2 regions of the Bartonella sp. SL317 genome follow, and region 2 is predicted to be linked to the other one. Evidence: predicted binding sites of a transcription regulator. Region 2 holds the regulator's gene; the other holds the start of a gene.

Region 1 (7,907 bases), 390 kb from region 2:
GGGGATAAAAACCATGAGAGATAGGGAACAAAAAGAGCCTCTCAAAAATATGAGAAACAAAAAAATAGACAAAAAAACGGGTCGAAAAGACCCGTTTCTTTATTTTCTCTAGGGAAAAGAGCTTAGAAATCCATGCCGCCCATTCCACCCATACCGCCCATTCCACCAGCCGGCATTGAAGGCATTGGAGCTTCTTTCTTTGGAACTTCAGCAACCATTGCTTCTGTTGTAATCAAAAGGCTCGCAATTGAAGCTGCATTTTGAAGAGCAGAACGTACCACTTTCACAGGGTCAACAATTCCCAAAGCAATCAAATCACCAAATTCACCGGTTGCGGTATTGTAACCAAATGTGTCAGCATTATTTTCCAACACCTTGCCAACAATAATCGCTGCTTCTTCACCGGCATTGGTTGCAATTTGACGGGCTGGTGCTTGGAGAGCACGACGCACGATATTAATACCGGCTTCTTGGTCAGGATTGCTTCCCTTAACGGTCAACGCACTTGCAGCACGCAACAATGCGGTACCACCACCAGCAACAATACCTTCTTCTACAGCTGCCCGTGTTGCATTCAACGCATCATCGACACGGTCTTTCTTTTCTTTCACTTCAACTTCTGTTGCACCACCCACACGGATAACAGCAACACCACCAGCCAATTTAGCTAGTCTTTCTTGCAATTTTTCACGATCATAGTCAGAAGTTGTTTCTTCAATCTGCGCTTTAATCTGATTAACGCGTGCGCTAATTTCAGCCTTTTGTCCAGCACCATCAATAATGGTGGTGTTTTCTTTAGAAATATTCACTTTCTTTGCCCGTCCAAGCATATCCAAAGTGACATTTTCAAGCTTAATGCCCACATCTTCAGAAATAACTTGCCCAGATGTCAAGATAGCGATATCTTCAAGCATCGCTTTACGACGATCACCAAATCCAGGTGCTTTTACAGCCGCAATTTTCAAACCACCACGCAATTTGTTAACCACGAGCGTTGCCAAAGCTTCACCTTCCACATCTTCAGCAATAATAAGAAGGGGTTTTCCAGACTGAACCACCGCTTCCAAAACTGGAAGTAAGGATTGCAAATTAGACAGTTTCTTTTCGTGAATAAGAATGTAAGGATCATCAAGATCAGCAACCATTTTCTCCGCATTCGTGACAAAGTAAGGAGAAAGATAGCCACGGTCAAATTGCATTCCTTCCACGACTTCCAATTCCGTTTCAGCAGTTTTTGCTTCTTCCACGGTAATGACGCCTTCATTGCCTACTTTTTCCATGGCATCAGCAATCATTTTACCAACTTCAGCCGCACCGTTTGCGGAAATGGTTCCCACTTGTGCAATTTCTGCTGAAGTTTGGATTTTTTTAGCCTTTTTGAAAAGATTAGCCACCACTTCATCAACAGCAGCATCAATGCCGCGTTTAAGGTCCATTGGGTTCATACCGGCAGCAACAGCTTTAACCCCTTCTTGCACAATAGCATGTCCCAACACTGTTGCTGTTGTTGTTCCATCACCAGCAATATCATTGGTTTTAGACGCAACTTCGCGCAACATTTGCGCACCCATATTTTCAAACTTATCTTCCAGTTCGATTTCCTTTGCAACGGATACACCATCTTTTGTGATGCGCGGCGCACCAAATGATTTATCAATCACCACATTGCGTCCTTTAGGACCGAGTGTCACCTTAACCGCATTAGCAAGGATGTCGACACCACGCAACAAACGCTCACGCGCTTCACGGCCAAATTTGACTTCTTTAGCAGCCATTTAATTTCTCCTTGGAGTTTTTTTCACAATAGTACAAGAATGAAAAACTGAGCGCCTCTCAATTAGCCCATAATTCCCATAATGTCCGATTCTTTCATGATTAAGAGGTCTTCGCCATTAATCTTGACTTCAGTTCCAGACCATTTTCCAAATAAAATACGGTCTCCTGTTTTGACTTCTAAAGGCACGCGCTTTCCGTTATCATCCAGAGCACCATTGCCAACCGCAATAACTTCGCCTTCTTGTGGTTTTTCTTTTGCTGTATCAGGAATAATAATCCCACCAGCGGTTTTATTTTCAGATTCAACCCGACGGACAACGACACGATCGTGAAGCGGGCGGAATTGTATATTAGCCATGTTTTAAATCCTTAAAACTGAACATAATTGCATTAATCTTAAAAGTTCTTGCTAGCACTCTATACATGTGAGTGCTAACACCATCCAAGATATAAAATCGGCCTTTCTCAATGTCAAGGATAGCCATAAAATAATTTCTCTTAAATAAAGCTTCAACATCTTGCTTCTTCTTGCACTTTCGCGTTATTTAGCTTTTTTAAGAACCCGTGAACAAAAAAGGATCTTAATCATGGTTGAAACACGTCAGGAAACGGATAGCTTTGGAACGATTGCGGTACGCCAAGATCGTTATTGGGGTGCACAAACTGAACGTTCTCTGCATAATTTTAATATTGGCAGTGAAAAGCAGCCTCTTGCCATTATTTATGCCTTAAGCCTTATCAAAAAAGCCGCAGCTCTTGTCAATATGGACAAAGGCAAACTTCCGCAAAACATTGGAAAAGCCATTGTTACCGCCGCCGATGAAGTTCTTTCTGGCGCTTTTGATGAGCATTTTCCCCTTTCTGTTTGGCAAACAGGCTCTGGTACGCAAAGCAATATGAATGTCAATGAAGTGATTGCCAACCATGCCAGCATGCTTTTGGGGGGAAAGTTGGGAAGTAAAAAGCCCGTTCATCCCAATGACCATGTCAATATGAGTCAATCCTCCAACGATTCTTTTCCCACGGCACTTCACATTGCCACCACATTGCAGACGCGCCAACATCTCTTTCCCATTCTTGAAGCACTCATTTCCACTTTAAAGAAAAAGGAAGAAGAATTTGCCGATATCATTAAAATTGGCCGCACCCATACACAAGATGCAACGCCTTTAACGCTTGCACAAGAATTTTCAGGTTATCGGGTTGCTCTAGAAGCCAGTCTTCAGCGTATTGAAACAGCCCTTGCCGATGTTCAAATGCTGGCGCAAGGTGGAACGGCTGTTGGAACAGGGCTCAACGCCCCGAAAGGTTTTGATGTTGCCTTTGCTCAAACAATCAGCACCCTCACCGGAATATCCTTTAAGACGGCACCCAATAAATTTGAAGCACTTGCCCATCATGGCGCGCTTGCGCATTTCCATGGCAGCTTAAACGCTCTAGCCGCAGATCTATTTAAAATTGCCAATGACATTCGGTTTTTAGGCTCTGGTCCGCGTTCCGGCTTAGGTGAATTAAGCTTGCCTGAAAATGAACCCGGCTCTTCTATCATGCCTGGCAAGGTCAACCCCACCCAATGTGAAGCCATGACCATGGTTGCAGCCCAAGTTTTTGGCAATCACACCAGCGTTACCTTTGCTGCAAGTCAAGGGCATTTTGAACTCAATGTTTATAAACCTCTTATTGGCTATAATGTCTTGCAATCCATTACCCTTCTTGGGGATTGCATGCGCTCTTTTGATCTCCATTGCGTCCAAGGACTACGTGCCAATCGTGTTCATATTCACGCACTCATGGAGCGCTCACTGATGTTGGTCACAGCCCTTGCCCCAGAAATTGGTTATGAAAAAGCCGCTGAAATTGCCAAAGCTGCCCATAAAAATGATACAACTTTGCGCACCGAAGCCCTCAAAGCCGGTGTTTCTGGAGAAGATTATGACCGTCTGGTTGACCCCAAAAAGATGATCGCGCCCCAATAATAAAGAGCCCAATTAAAGAAGAGGAAAACCTCTCTAAACCTTGTTCATAAAAAACATCGGGGCACCACGCCCCGATGATGATAGCCCACAGTATTCATTTTTTAACTCTCCTCTTAAACACTCCCCATCACCCCACTTGAAAATAATTGCATGCGTTCTTTTGATCTCCATTGCGTCCCAAAGAATTGTCTAAGGACTTGCATGCCAATCGTGTTCATATTCACGCACTCATAGGAATGCTCACGCACGTAAGGAGCAACTCTTGCCCCAGAAAGCAGCTCTTGCCCCCAAAATTGCTCCAGAAATTGGTTATGAAAAAGCCGCTGAAATTGCCAAAGCTGCCCATAAAAATGAGACAACTTTGCGCACGCAAGCCCTCAAAGCCGGTGTTTTTAGGAGAAGATTATGACCGTCTGGTTGACCCTAAAAAGATGATCGCTCCCCAATAATAAAGAGCCCAATTAAAGAAGAGGAAAACCTCTCTAACCTTGTTCATAAAAAACATCGGGGCACCACGCCCCGATGATGATGATAACCCGCAGTATTCATTTTTTAACTCTCCTCTTAAACACTCCCCATCACCCCACTTGAAAATAATTGCATGCGTTCTTTTGATCTCCATTGCGTCCCAAAGAATTGTCTAAGGACTTGCATGCCAATCGTGTTCATATTCACGCACTCATAGGAATGCTCACGCACGTAAGGAGCAACTCTTGCCCCAGAAAGCAGCTCTTGCCCCCAAAATTGCCCCAGAAATTGGTTATGAAAAAGCCGCTGAAATTGCCAAAGCTGCCCATAAAAATGATACAACTTTGCGCACCGAAGCCCTCAAAGCCGGTGTTTTTAGGAGAAGATTATGACCGTCTGGTTGACCTTAAAAAAGATGATCGCGCCCCAATAATAAAGCCCAATTAAAGAAGAGGAAAACCTCTCTAACCTTGTTCATAAAAAACATCGGGGCACCACGCCCCGATGATGATAGCCCACAGTATTCATTTTTTAACTCTCCTCTTAAACACTCCCCATCACCCCACTTGAAAATAATTGCATGCGTTCTTTTGATCTCCATTGCGTCCCAAAGACTTGGCTAAGGACTTGCATGCCAATCGTGTTCATATTCACGCACTCATAGGAATGCTCACGCACGTAAGGAGCAACCCTTGCCCCAGAAAGCAGCTCTTTCCCCCAAAATTTCCCCAGAAATTGGTTATGAAAAAGCCGCTGAAATTGCCAAAGCTGCCCATAAAAATGAGACAACTTTGCGCACACAAGCCCTAAAAGCCGGTGTTTTTAGGAGAAGATTATGACCGTCTGGTTGACCTTAAAAAAGATGATCGCGCCCCAATAATAAAGAGCCCAATTAAAGAAGAGGAAAACCTCTCTAACCTTGTTCATAAAAAACATCGGGGTATGAGCGCTCCTATGGTACTCTTATAATGCCCTGATGAGCCCCCAATAATAATAACCCACAATGTTCATTTTAAACACTCATCTCCATCCCACCAATATTTCACCCAAGAAGCAACAGCTATTCGAATAGGACTCAACGCTCGAACAAGCTTTGATATTGCCTTTGCTAAAAACAATTTGCTAAAAACAATCAGTGCCCTCACAAAAATATCCTTTAAGACGGCGCACAATAAATTTTAAAGCGCTTGGCCCCATCATGGTGCTCTTGCGCATTGCCACGCAAGCTTAAATGCTTGAGCCGCGAATCTGTTTAAATTTGCCAATGATATTCGGCCTTTAGGCTCCGGTCCCCATTCCAGCTTAGGTGAATTAAGCCTGCCTGAAAATGAGCTCGGCTCTTCTATCATGCCTGACATTGATTTATAATGATAATATCGCATTTAATTTGAATAAGACACCAAGACACCGTAAGATTTTCTCATTTTAAATCTCTCTCATATAGCTTTATAACTTCGAGAAGGAGACTTTTGCTTCGGTTTGTTCAAGCTGAGGCTTGTGAAGGAAGGTGTATTGAAAAAAACGACACCATTACGCATCTTAGCCTCCAGTTTTGCGGACCAACGGTTGATTATAGGCATTTTATTGGATATTTTTACGCCACGCAGCTCATTTAGCTTGTCGTAACGCACAAGAGACATGGTGTTGGTTGATTGACGATAAACAGATTAAAAAATGAGAGAATCTCATGTTATCTGGGGACTTCCTTCAAAAGGAAAAACAGTGAACATTCCTTATAGACCAACATTTTATAAATCCCCATGTTTTATAAATTAATCGTGTGCGTCATAATAAGATAAAAGTATACATGAAAATGATATGGTTTTAATAAGCCATAGTCTGCTTTATCGGCATATTTACCTTGTCTACCTTGAGGCAAATTTTTTAAGACAAATAAGCTATCATGCGTTCTTTTTTTCCTACTCACTTTTTAAATCACCTTTTGCATTGTACTTTTGGCAGATATCATCAGATATCAAGGTTGTATATAAAAAGCAGTTAAGTAAATAAAAAAATGACTTATAAAGGAAACGAGATAAGCAACGACATCACGCTATATTGTAGAAAATTGATAAGTGGTGCGGGTGGTCGGACTCGAACCGACACTCCTCTCGGAACCAGATTTTGAGTTTGGCGCGTCTACCAGTTCCACCACACCCGCACATAACTATAAAAGACTAAAGCTATAAAAGACACACTTGTCGATTATTTCTCTGCACTATATGAAGAAGAACAGATTCGTCAACAGTAGACTTCTCATTTTTTAAGAATTTCTCTCTTTTTCTTCTCTGTTTTATGGAATATTTTCTTTATCGAACTTATAGAAAACACATTTGTAAAGTTTTTACCTCTTAAATTTATAAAAAACGCATGATATTAAATAAATTAAAGCTTTGGACGATTTCTTTAGCAAATCGACGTACAGCGCCACATTGGCTTGGTTTCATTGCTTTTATTGAAAGTTCTATTTTTCCAATTCCCGTTGATGTTTTATACATCCCGCTGCTGCTTATCCGTCAAAAGCAGGTTTATCGCTATGCTTTGATTGCAACGACCTGTTCTGTTTTAGGAGGCATTGCAGGTTGGTTTATCGGACATTTTGCCTATGACACCCTTGCAAAACCCATTTTGGAAATTTACGGTAAAGTTGAAAGTTTTGAATCTCTGAAAAATAGTGCAACTTTACAATTTCTGATTCTTTTACTGATAACATCCGGTTTTTTTCATCTTCCCCCCATCAAAATTGTCACAATTTTGGCCGGTGTGATGAGTGTACATCTTGAACTTTTCATTCTCATTTGTATTTTTTCTCGTGGTGCTCGTTTTTATCTTCTCGCGTGGTTTATTAAACATTTTGGACAAAGTGCAATGAATTTTTTAAAACAACATTTCAAATGGATTATTCTCTTTGGTTTTGTTAGCCTTCTTTTGATTTATGGGATTTTCATCACTTTTTTTAACAAACAGCTTTTGTAAGGAACAAACTCAATGGCATGTGTTTTGTCTTCCCATCCACTTTTAAATAAGCATCTTCATTTTGAACCCAGCAGAAAAGAACAAAGTTTATGGGCTTTTTTTCTTGCTTTTTGCTTGTCTACCACGGTAGGTCTTGCTCTTGGTTTTGAACATATTGGCGGCTATATGCCTTGCGATTTATGTCTCATAGAGCGTTTTCCCTATTACGGTGCTATACCATTTTTGCTCTTAGCAGGTTTTGGTGCATGGTTTTTTCGTATGCCTTCTTGGATACAACTTTTATTTTTATGTGTTTTTGTTTTAATGAGCATCAGCCTTGTTTTAGCCATTTATCATGCCGGTATTGAATATGGCTTTTGGGAAGCGCCGCTTAGTTGTGGTTTAAACGCCGTGCGAAAAACCTCAAACATTAATCAACTGCTTAACCAATTAAACAACATTCATCCTCCTTCTTGTTCTGAAGCCTCTATGCGTTTTCTTTTTCTCTCATTTGCTGGTTGGAATGTTATTGCCAGTCTCTTGTTCACCCTTATGAGCCTCTATATTGCTTCAAAAGGCATTCTTTCAGTGTACAAGACATAAACTAATCATCCCCACACAGCATCCTTGCTTTTAGGTATCCATAGTCTCCACAAGCAAAAGATACTCAGCATAAAGCCCTCAAAATACAAAAATATCAAATATAAAAATTATCTCCTTAACACGCCTCCA
Region 2 (7,907 bases):
TTTGTACAAACTGTTGACAATTTTAATGTCACTGTTGAAGTTGAAAAGGATGGAAAAATCGTTGGTGGTTCATCCATTATGGGGCTTATGATGCTCGCAGCTTCGTCCGGTTGCAACCTCACCGTTCGTGTTTGGGGACCAGAAGCAACAGATGCTCTTAATGCTCTTGAAAAGCTCATCAATAACAATTTTGGAGAAGAAAACTAGTGCCTCTCACCATAAAAAAATAATAATCCTTAGAGAATAAGAACCTTCCATAATTATTTTGAATTTTAATTGCTTTTTCCATTTTTATTTTAATATTCATATCAACTGTAGATTGGTGCAATTTTATGAATGTAACAGCTTATCATAATTAAATTATGCAGAATTTTTTGCTTTCTTTCCTAACATTATTTAGTCAATTTAGATTGTTTTTGCGTATTACGACTGTTACTCAACTTAAGCGTATGATTTAGATCTTTACAAAAACGAGGATTCTTACTTGTATTGACTATTTTTGCTTTTAAATAAAAGAAATATCAAGATAATTTCACAAATCAGAAATCAATCAACTTTCTTATTTTCTATTAACTTTATAGCTTTTCACAATACATAAATAATTTTCAACTACCCATCATTGTGATGCATATCATGAAAATGCAATTCTTATCGATATCACAACCATCTTCTTAAAGAATGAGCTTTGTGCGTTCATAATAATGGTAAGCATTTTTTAGACATTCTTTTTTTACACTATTGCCTTATCTTCTGTGGCATTCTTCACTTTCAATTTATCCGTCATTGCACTTGGGATAGCATCTTGTTATTATAAGGAGATAATATTATGGGTCGTCTATTTAGTGCTCTTCAGGTTCCTCAACAAACAACACAACAACTGATAGCGTTGCAAAATGGCTTACCAAATACACGGTGGGTTAATCCGCAAAATTTTCACGTCACTTTGTCTTTTTTCGGTGAAGTTGAAAGTTCGACAGCAGATGCCCTTATATACGCCTTTGACACAATAAAGCTCCCTCTTTTTATGTTACAAATAGAAGGTTTTGATATTTTTGGTTCAGAAAACGCTTCCCCCTCTCTTGTTATTCGCATTAAACCTTGTGAGGCTCTCAACCTTTTACACGAAAAGATGCAATGTATTCGCAGTCATTTAGGTTTAACGCCTGATGAAAGGCAATTTATTCCACATATTACCCTTGCGCGGCTGCGCGATACCAAACCTGAAGACCTTGTTCCTTATCTGCTCTTTCGAAAAAATTTATCATTTTCTCCTTTTGAGGTCGATCACTTTGTTTTATTTTCATCGCCATCTCCTTCAAGCGATGCTAGGTATCTTGTAAAAGGAAACTGGCCACTTCAAAGATAAAAGGGTGTTTGTAACACCCTTTTATCTTTGAAAAAAGACCCCATACATGCAAAATTGCGGAGAATGCTGCATTTTACATTGGAGTCTGATTATTGATGTGAAGCCGAATCAGTTTCAACAGCAGCTTCTTTTGTTCCTCCTTTGGCCACACCTACTATAGCTGGACGCAAAACCCTTTCTCCTATAATATAACCAGCCTGAACCACTTGTTGAACAGTGTTATCGGGGACATCGGCATTAGGAATTTCAAACATCGCTTGATGAAAGTGAGGATCAAATTTTTGCCCATCTGGATGAATTTTCTGTACCCCATGACGTTCTAAGGCTGCCATCATGGCACGTTCAGTCATTTCAACACCTTCTGCCAATGATTTCAAACCAGCATCACTTTCCCGTGCACCTTCTGGAATTGCTTCCAAAGCACGATTGAGATTGTCAGAAACAGATAACATATCCCGTGCAAAATTAGCAATGGAATAAGCCCTCGCATCTGCTACATCACGCGCTGTGCGACGTCGAAGATTTTCCATATCTGCTGCAAGACGTAAAAGCTGATCTTTCAGCTCTTTATTTTCATTCTGCAAAGATGCTAAAGGATCAATCTCATTACTTTCTTCTTCAACGTCTTCATGTGCTTCTGTTTTATGTGTTTTTAAAAGCTCATCCGCTGCTTGTTTAAGTGTATTACGATCAGCTGGATTTTTTAAATCACAATTTTCAAATGAAGCGTCAGTAAATTTGTTTTTTTCATCAGACATAAAAATTCTATTCCTTCATAAGATTTGTTATTTTCGATATCGAAATTTTACAGACAAAAATCAAGGGGTATTGATGTATATTAATATAATGAGCTTTTATAGTACAAATACTTAAACTGCATCATTTTAACGTAATAACTGTGACACAAGCTGAGCTGTATAATCAACCATGGGAACAATCCTTGCATAATTAAGTCGTGTAGGACCAATAACGCCTAAAGCACCAATGACTCTTTGTTGTGAATCACGATAAGGTGCTACGACTAAAGAAGAACCAGAAAGTGAAAATAATTTATTTTCTGAACCAATAAAAATTCGTACCCCTGAACCCGCATCCGTTAAATCGAGAAGTTGTGCCATACTCTCACGTGTTTCAAGATCATCGAATAAATGGCGTAATCGTTCTAAATCTTCTTCTGCTTTCATATCTTCAAGTAAATTACTGCGTCCACGAACAATGAGGTGTATTTTATGATCCGCCCCTTCTCCTCCCCAAAGAGCTAATCCTGTTTCAACAAGATGATGCGATAAATCATCAAGTGCAGCTTGTGTCTCTGCACATAAACGAGCAATTTCCCCTTTAGCTTCATTCAATGTACGTCCTTGAATATGCGCATTGAGAAAATTCGTTGCTTCTGTCAATTGTGCATGCGTTACTCCTTCTGGCAAATGAACAATCCGATTTTCAACTTCACCTTGTTGAGTTACTAAAACAGCAAGAGCATGCTCCCTATCAAGGCGCACAAATTCAATATGTTTCAATGTTCCTTCTTGTTTTGTTGCAAGCACAAGTCCTGCCCCACGGGAGAGATCTGAAAGAACTCGGCTTGCTTGAACAAGAAAATGTTCAACCGATTGCGCATGACCTGCCTCTTTGACTTGCATTTCAATATTTTCCCGCTCCTCGTTTGGCAAATCACCCGCCTCCATAAATGCATCAACAAAAAAGCGTAAACCCGATTGTGTAGGCATCCGCCCCGCAGAAACATGCGGTGCATAAATCAAACCAAGATGTTCAAGATCACTCATCACATTGCGAATCGTTGCAGGGGACAGTGTTTGTTGCAAAAGTCGCGAAAGATTGCGTGACCCTACAGGTTCACCATCATTAAGATAGGCTTCAACAATATGGCGAAAAATATCACGCGAACGTTCATCAAGATATTTAAATTCATTATCAATAGGTTTGTGCTTCATCACAATTGTTTCACTACTTTTAAAAACACTCTTCTCTTATATAATTTTTGCCAAGCTTTGGTCAAATAGTCTAAAGTAGTATAAGTATAAAAATATATTATTTTATTGAGCCGTAAAACACCATCTTTTAGAATGTTGATATAAGGCATATAAATATATAAATTGTGCGCGAGGTGTTTTTTAGAATATGTGATTGGGTATTTAAGATAGGAATTGATCTTTTTTAAGGACTTGCTAAGGGAATCTGAATTGTTTACAAACTACTGGGAATAGAAAATTGGACTTCTCCCATAAAAAGGCTCTCATAAAAATAAAGGTTTTCATAAAAAAGAGCCTCTCTCGTGTCTTTTCAATCGTTGTCTTCACAAAGTAAAATTTTATTTGAATAAAATATCATAAAGCATGTAAAAAATCTCATCATGTAAAATCGATAAGAATGTATGTCATAAGAATTTTTAAGCTGATTTTTAGTATAACAGTAGTTCCCTTTTCACTTTTGGAGAAATCTATATGAGAAGCATAGAAGATAAAAAACTTGTCATTGCTACACATAACGCTGGTAAATTACATGAAATCACTAATTTGGTTGCGCCTTTCGGTTTAATAATACAATCAGCAAAAGAGCTTGACTTGCCAGAACCAAAAGAAACAGGAACAACATTTGAAGAAAATGCTTATATTAAAGCTTTTTCAGCAGCAAAAAAGACAGGACTGCCTGCTCTTTCTGATGATTCAGGCTTAGAGGTGGATGCATTGGATGGGGCACCAGGCGTTTATACAGCCGATTGGGCAATTCAAGCCGATGGTACACGTAATTTTCCAAAAGCAATGCAAAAAATAGAAGATGAACTCCAAAAAGTCGGAGCGAGAGGAAAAAATCAACGAAAATGCCGTTTTATATCCGTCATTTGCATTGCATGGCCTGATAAACATGCAGATTATTTCCGTGGATGCGTTGAAGGAACATTCATTTGGCCTCCACGAGGAGACAAAGGTTTTGGCTTTGATCCTATTTTTTTACCAGATGGATATGAAAATACCTTTGGAGAAATGTCAACAGAGCAAAAGCACGGCTGGCAAAACAATGACATTCCCCCTCTTTCACATCGCGCACGAGCTTTTAAACTTTTGGCAGAAAACCTTCTGGCATTCTCATGAATGAACCTTTTGGCATTTACATTCATTGGCCCTTTTGTGCGGCTAAATGTCCCTATTGTGACTTTAATTCACATGTTCGCATCCATGGTGTTGATCAACCACGTTTTGTCACCGCCTTTGAGCGCGAAATAGAAACGCAATACCATAAAATAGGCCCCCGTCATATTACCAGTATTTTTATTGGTGGGGGAACCCCCTCTCTTATGGAGCCACAAACTGTTGATGCCCTCTTGCAGGCACTTGCAAGGAAATGGATACTTGATGATAAAGTTGAAATTACATTAGAAGCTAATCCATCCAGTGTGGAAGCAGAGCGCTTTCATGGATACCGTGCTGCGGGTGTTAATCGCTTATCTTTAGGGATACAAGCGCTCAATGATAAAGCATTACGCAAACTTGGCCGACTCCATAATGTGGAACAAGCTCTTTGTGCCATTGCTTTAGCACGAAAAATTTTTCCACGTTTATCCTTTGATCTCATTTATGCTCGCCCCGAACAAACCCTTGAACAATGGAAATCTGAACTTGTACAAGCCATTGATTTGGCAGCAGACCATCTTTCCCTTTATCAATTGACGATCGAAGAAGGAACCGCCTTTAAACGACTTCATGACGCAGGGAGGCTTAGCCTTCCTCCATCGGAACTCGCAGCAGATATGTATCACCTTACCCAAGAAATAACAGCTCTGTATGGACTTCCTGCCTATGAAATTTCAAACCATGCCGTGCCTGGTGCTGAATCAGCACACAACCTTCTTTATTGGCGCTATCATCAATATGCAGGCTTTGGTCCAGGAGCACACGGGCGTTTCATTGAGAACGGACCAAACCCTTCTTCCGCTTTTTCAAAAACACCTTTATCACACCTTGAAACCCATGAACGTTATGTTACAATCAATGAAAAGCATCCTGAACAGTGGCTTGAATTGGTCGAAAAAACAGGACATGGCTGTATTGAAACAGAACGATTAACCATAGAGCAACAGGCAAATGAAATGCTCCTTATGGGGTTGCGACTTTGTGAAGGCTTAGAACTTACACGCTATGAAACCTTAAGCCCAAAACGCATCCCAATGGAAAAACTTATCGATTTACAACACCAAGAACTGGTAGAAATGGTGGACAACCAACGCTTAAAAGCAACAGCCAAAGGACGTATTGTTCTTGATCACATTATCAGTCAACTTGCAAACTAAAGCTTTTTATAACAACATATTGATTTTAATCATAATTATTATTTTTAACAGCAAAAATTAGACCAAAATATCGTAAGGTTTTTTTATTTCAAAACTGTTCATAGTACATTAATTACAACCATTCACTGACTGCTTAAAAGTGAGGAAATATTTGGATAAAAGCTATAAAAAAGCATAAAAAGAGTGATATCCTATAGATTTTATTACACTATTTTCATAAGCACCATTGGCTATAACAAATTAAGAACAACTATTCTTAACGCAATTAGATCTGTAAACGACGCTATTTCTTAAAACAAGTTTCTCTTGGTTTTCCACTCATATGCTCCACGAAACTGAAGACTTTATGAATAAAATTCCAGCTTTAGAATGCTCATCACATACGCTAAAATCCGTTAATACAGTAAGTCTCACCTTATATTGCCACATCTCAAATGGCAATGTTTTGAGGCAACAAAAGGGTCTTATGGAAAAACAAGATAAAGATATTGTTGAACCAAACAATTATTTCTCTATGCAAAAAAATCAACAATAAAACGCTCATAAATAACCGTGAGCATTTCCACTGCATCAAGGGCGACACATTCATCTATCATATGCATCGTTTGCCCTGGTAAACCAAATTCAACCACGGGACAATAATCCTTAATAAATCGTGCATCTGAAGTTCCACCAGACGTGGAACATTCTGGCATATGCCCTGTTACACTTTTAATAGCATTGGATAAAATTTGAATAAGTTTATCATTTTTGGTTAAAAAAACATCCCCCAAACTTGGAATCCATTCGAGTTGATAAGAGGGATATTGATCACTGTTATTTTTTGATTGCACCAGAGCAAGACGCTTTTCAATTTCTTCCATCAGCGTTTCTTTTGTCCAAAGATCGTTATAGCGTATATTAAAGCGAATTGTTGTCTGCGCTGGAATAACATTAACCGCCACATTACCAGTATCGATAGTTGTTAGTTCTAAATTACTGGGTTGAAAATTCTCTGTCCCTTGATCTAAGGCCGTTTGTGTCAATGCTTGAATAAGTTTACTTGCCAAAGGCAAAGGATTGGCAGCCCGTTCTGGAAAAGCAACATGACCTTGGCGACCTTTCACAGTAATGATCCCAGAAATCGATCCGCGGCGTCCAATTTTTATAACATCACCAACAGTCTTTACGCTTGTTGGTTCTCCCACAAGAGCTGCAGTCCATTTTTCTCCTTTTTTTTCTGCCCATTGGAGAAGTTTTATCGTACCGTTAATGGCAGGGCCCTCTTCATCACCGGTAATCAAAAGGCTTATCGTTCCTTTAATGGATTGTTTTTTAAGAACGCGCGCTAGAGCTGCAATAAAACAAGCGATACCGCCTTTCATATCCACAGCACCCCGCCCATATAATTTCCCCTGATTTATAACAGCTTCAAAAGGTGGATAAGTCCAATCTTCCAATGCCCCTGTCGGTACAACATCCGTATGCCCTGCAAACATAAGATGAGGGCCTTCGCTTCCCATTTTTGCATAAAGATTTTCAACATTATCTGTATTTTTATCCGTAAAAATAGGGCGCTCGACATGAAATCCCATTTTTTTCAAAAATTGTTCCAAAGTTGATAAAGCCCCTGCTTCATGAGGCGTAACAGAAGGACAACGAATAAGAGCCTGTAATAGCTGAAGTGGATCTGTAAGAACAGACATAAAAACCCCTTCCCATTTGTCATAAATCATCTAGACTTAAGGTTATTACGCTGAATAACAAAAAAGATAAAGAAAAAACATTGAAGACACTCAGCAGACCAAGTAGGGGAGGACAATCGTGCTGAGAGCTTCAATGGCTTCCTCATCATGCATAACGAAGCACACACACAACGAAACACTCAACAAAAAGTTCCGTTAAATATTTCTTTTATTTGAAAGTTTTTTACGCCTCTAATTTATAGGAATCAAAGTTAATGGCGTGTAGTCTATGCGCATTTTCTTTCAACCAAGCACGATACATTTTACTATCAGGATATAGTTCTTCACAAAGAGCCCAAAATCTTGGTCCGTGATTCATTTCAACAAGATGAGCAACTTCATGAGCGACAACATATTCAACAACTTCCTTTGGAGCCATAATAAGGCGCCAAGAAAAAGAAAGACGCTTATCGATGGAACAAGACCCCCAACGACTTCTCGTATCTTTATAACAAATGGACTTGACTTTACGCTCTACCTGATGAGCATAATGTGCCACTAAAGGTGT

Evidence for each region. Region 2 encodes HrcA, which represses chaperone genes, less so after heat shock. Its sites were predicted from a motif close to GTTAGCACTCNCNNNNNGNGAGTGCTAAC; they were not measured.
Region 1: groES (co-chaperone GroES) is a predicted target of HrcA. The motif match lies at 2,185-2,213, and genes of this name have one in related genera.

What each region holds. Positions count from the first base shown of each region.
Region 1 is NZ_CM185144.1:526,480-534,386, forward strand. Features, by position in the region: gene groL (chaperonin GroEL) at 123-1,775, opposite strand; gene groES (co-chaperone GroES) at 1,838-2,134, opposite strand; gene fumC (class II fumarate hydratase) at 2,364-3,752, shown strand; gene AC6ER9_RS02535 (hypothetical protein) at 4,015-4,161, shown strand; partial or broken gene AC6ER9_RS02540 (hypothetical protein) at 4,339-4,653, shown strand; partial or broken gene AC6ER9_RS02545 (hypothetical protein) at 4,786-5,041, shown strand; partial or broken gene AC6ER9_RS02550 (lyase family protein) at 5,268-5,573, shown strand; tRNA gene AC6ER9_RS02555 (tRNA-Leu) at 6,297-6,381, opposite strand; gene AC6ER9_RS02560 (YqaA family protein) at 6,591-7,196, shown strand; gene AC6ER9_RS02565 (disulfide bond formation protein B) at 7,209-7,778, shown strand.
Region 2 is NZ_CM185144.1:919,641-927,547, reverse strand. Features, by position in the region: gene AC6ER9_RS04275 (HPr family phosphocarrier protein) at 1-207, shown strand, start outside; gene thpR (RNA 2',3'-cyclic phosphodiesterase) at 827-1,366, shown strand; gene grpE (nucleotide exchange factor GrpE) at 1,456-2,124, opposite strand; gene hrcA (heat-inducible transcriptional repressor HrcA) at 2,251-3,321, opposite strand; gene rdgB (RdgB/HAM1 family non-canonical purine NTP pyrophosphatase) at 3,832-4,479, shown strand; gene hemW (radical SAM family heme chaperone HemW) at 4,476-5,675, shown strand; gene dapE (succinyl-diaminopimelate desuccinylase) at 6,188-7,360, opposite strand; gene AC6ER9_RS04240 (M48 family metallopeptidase) at 7,584-7,907, opposite strand, start outside.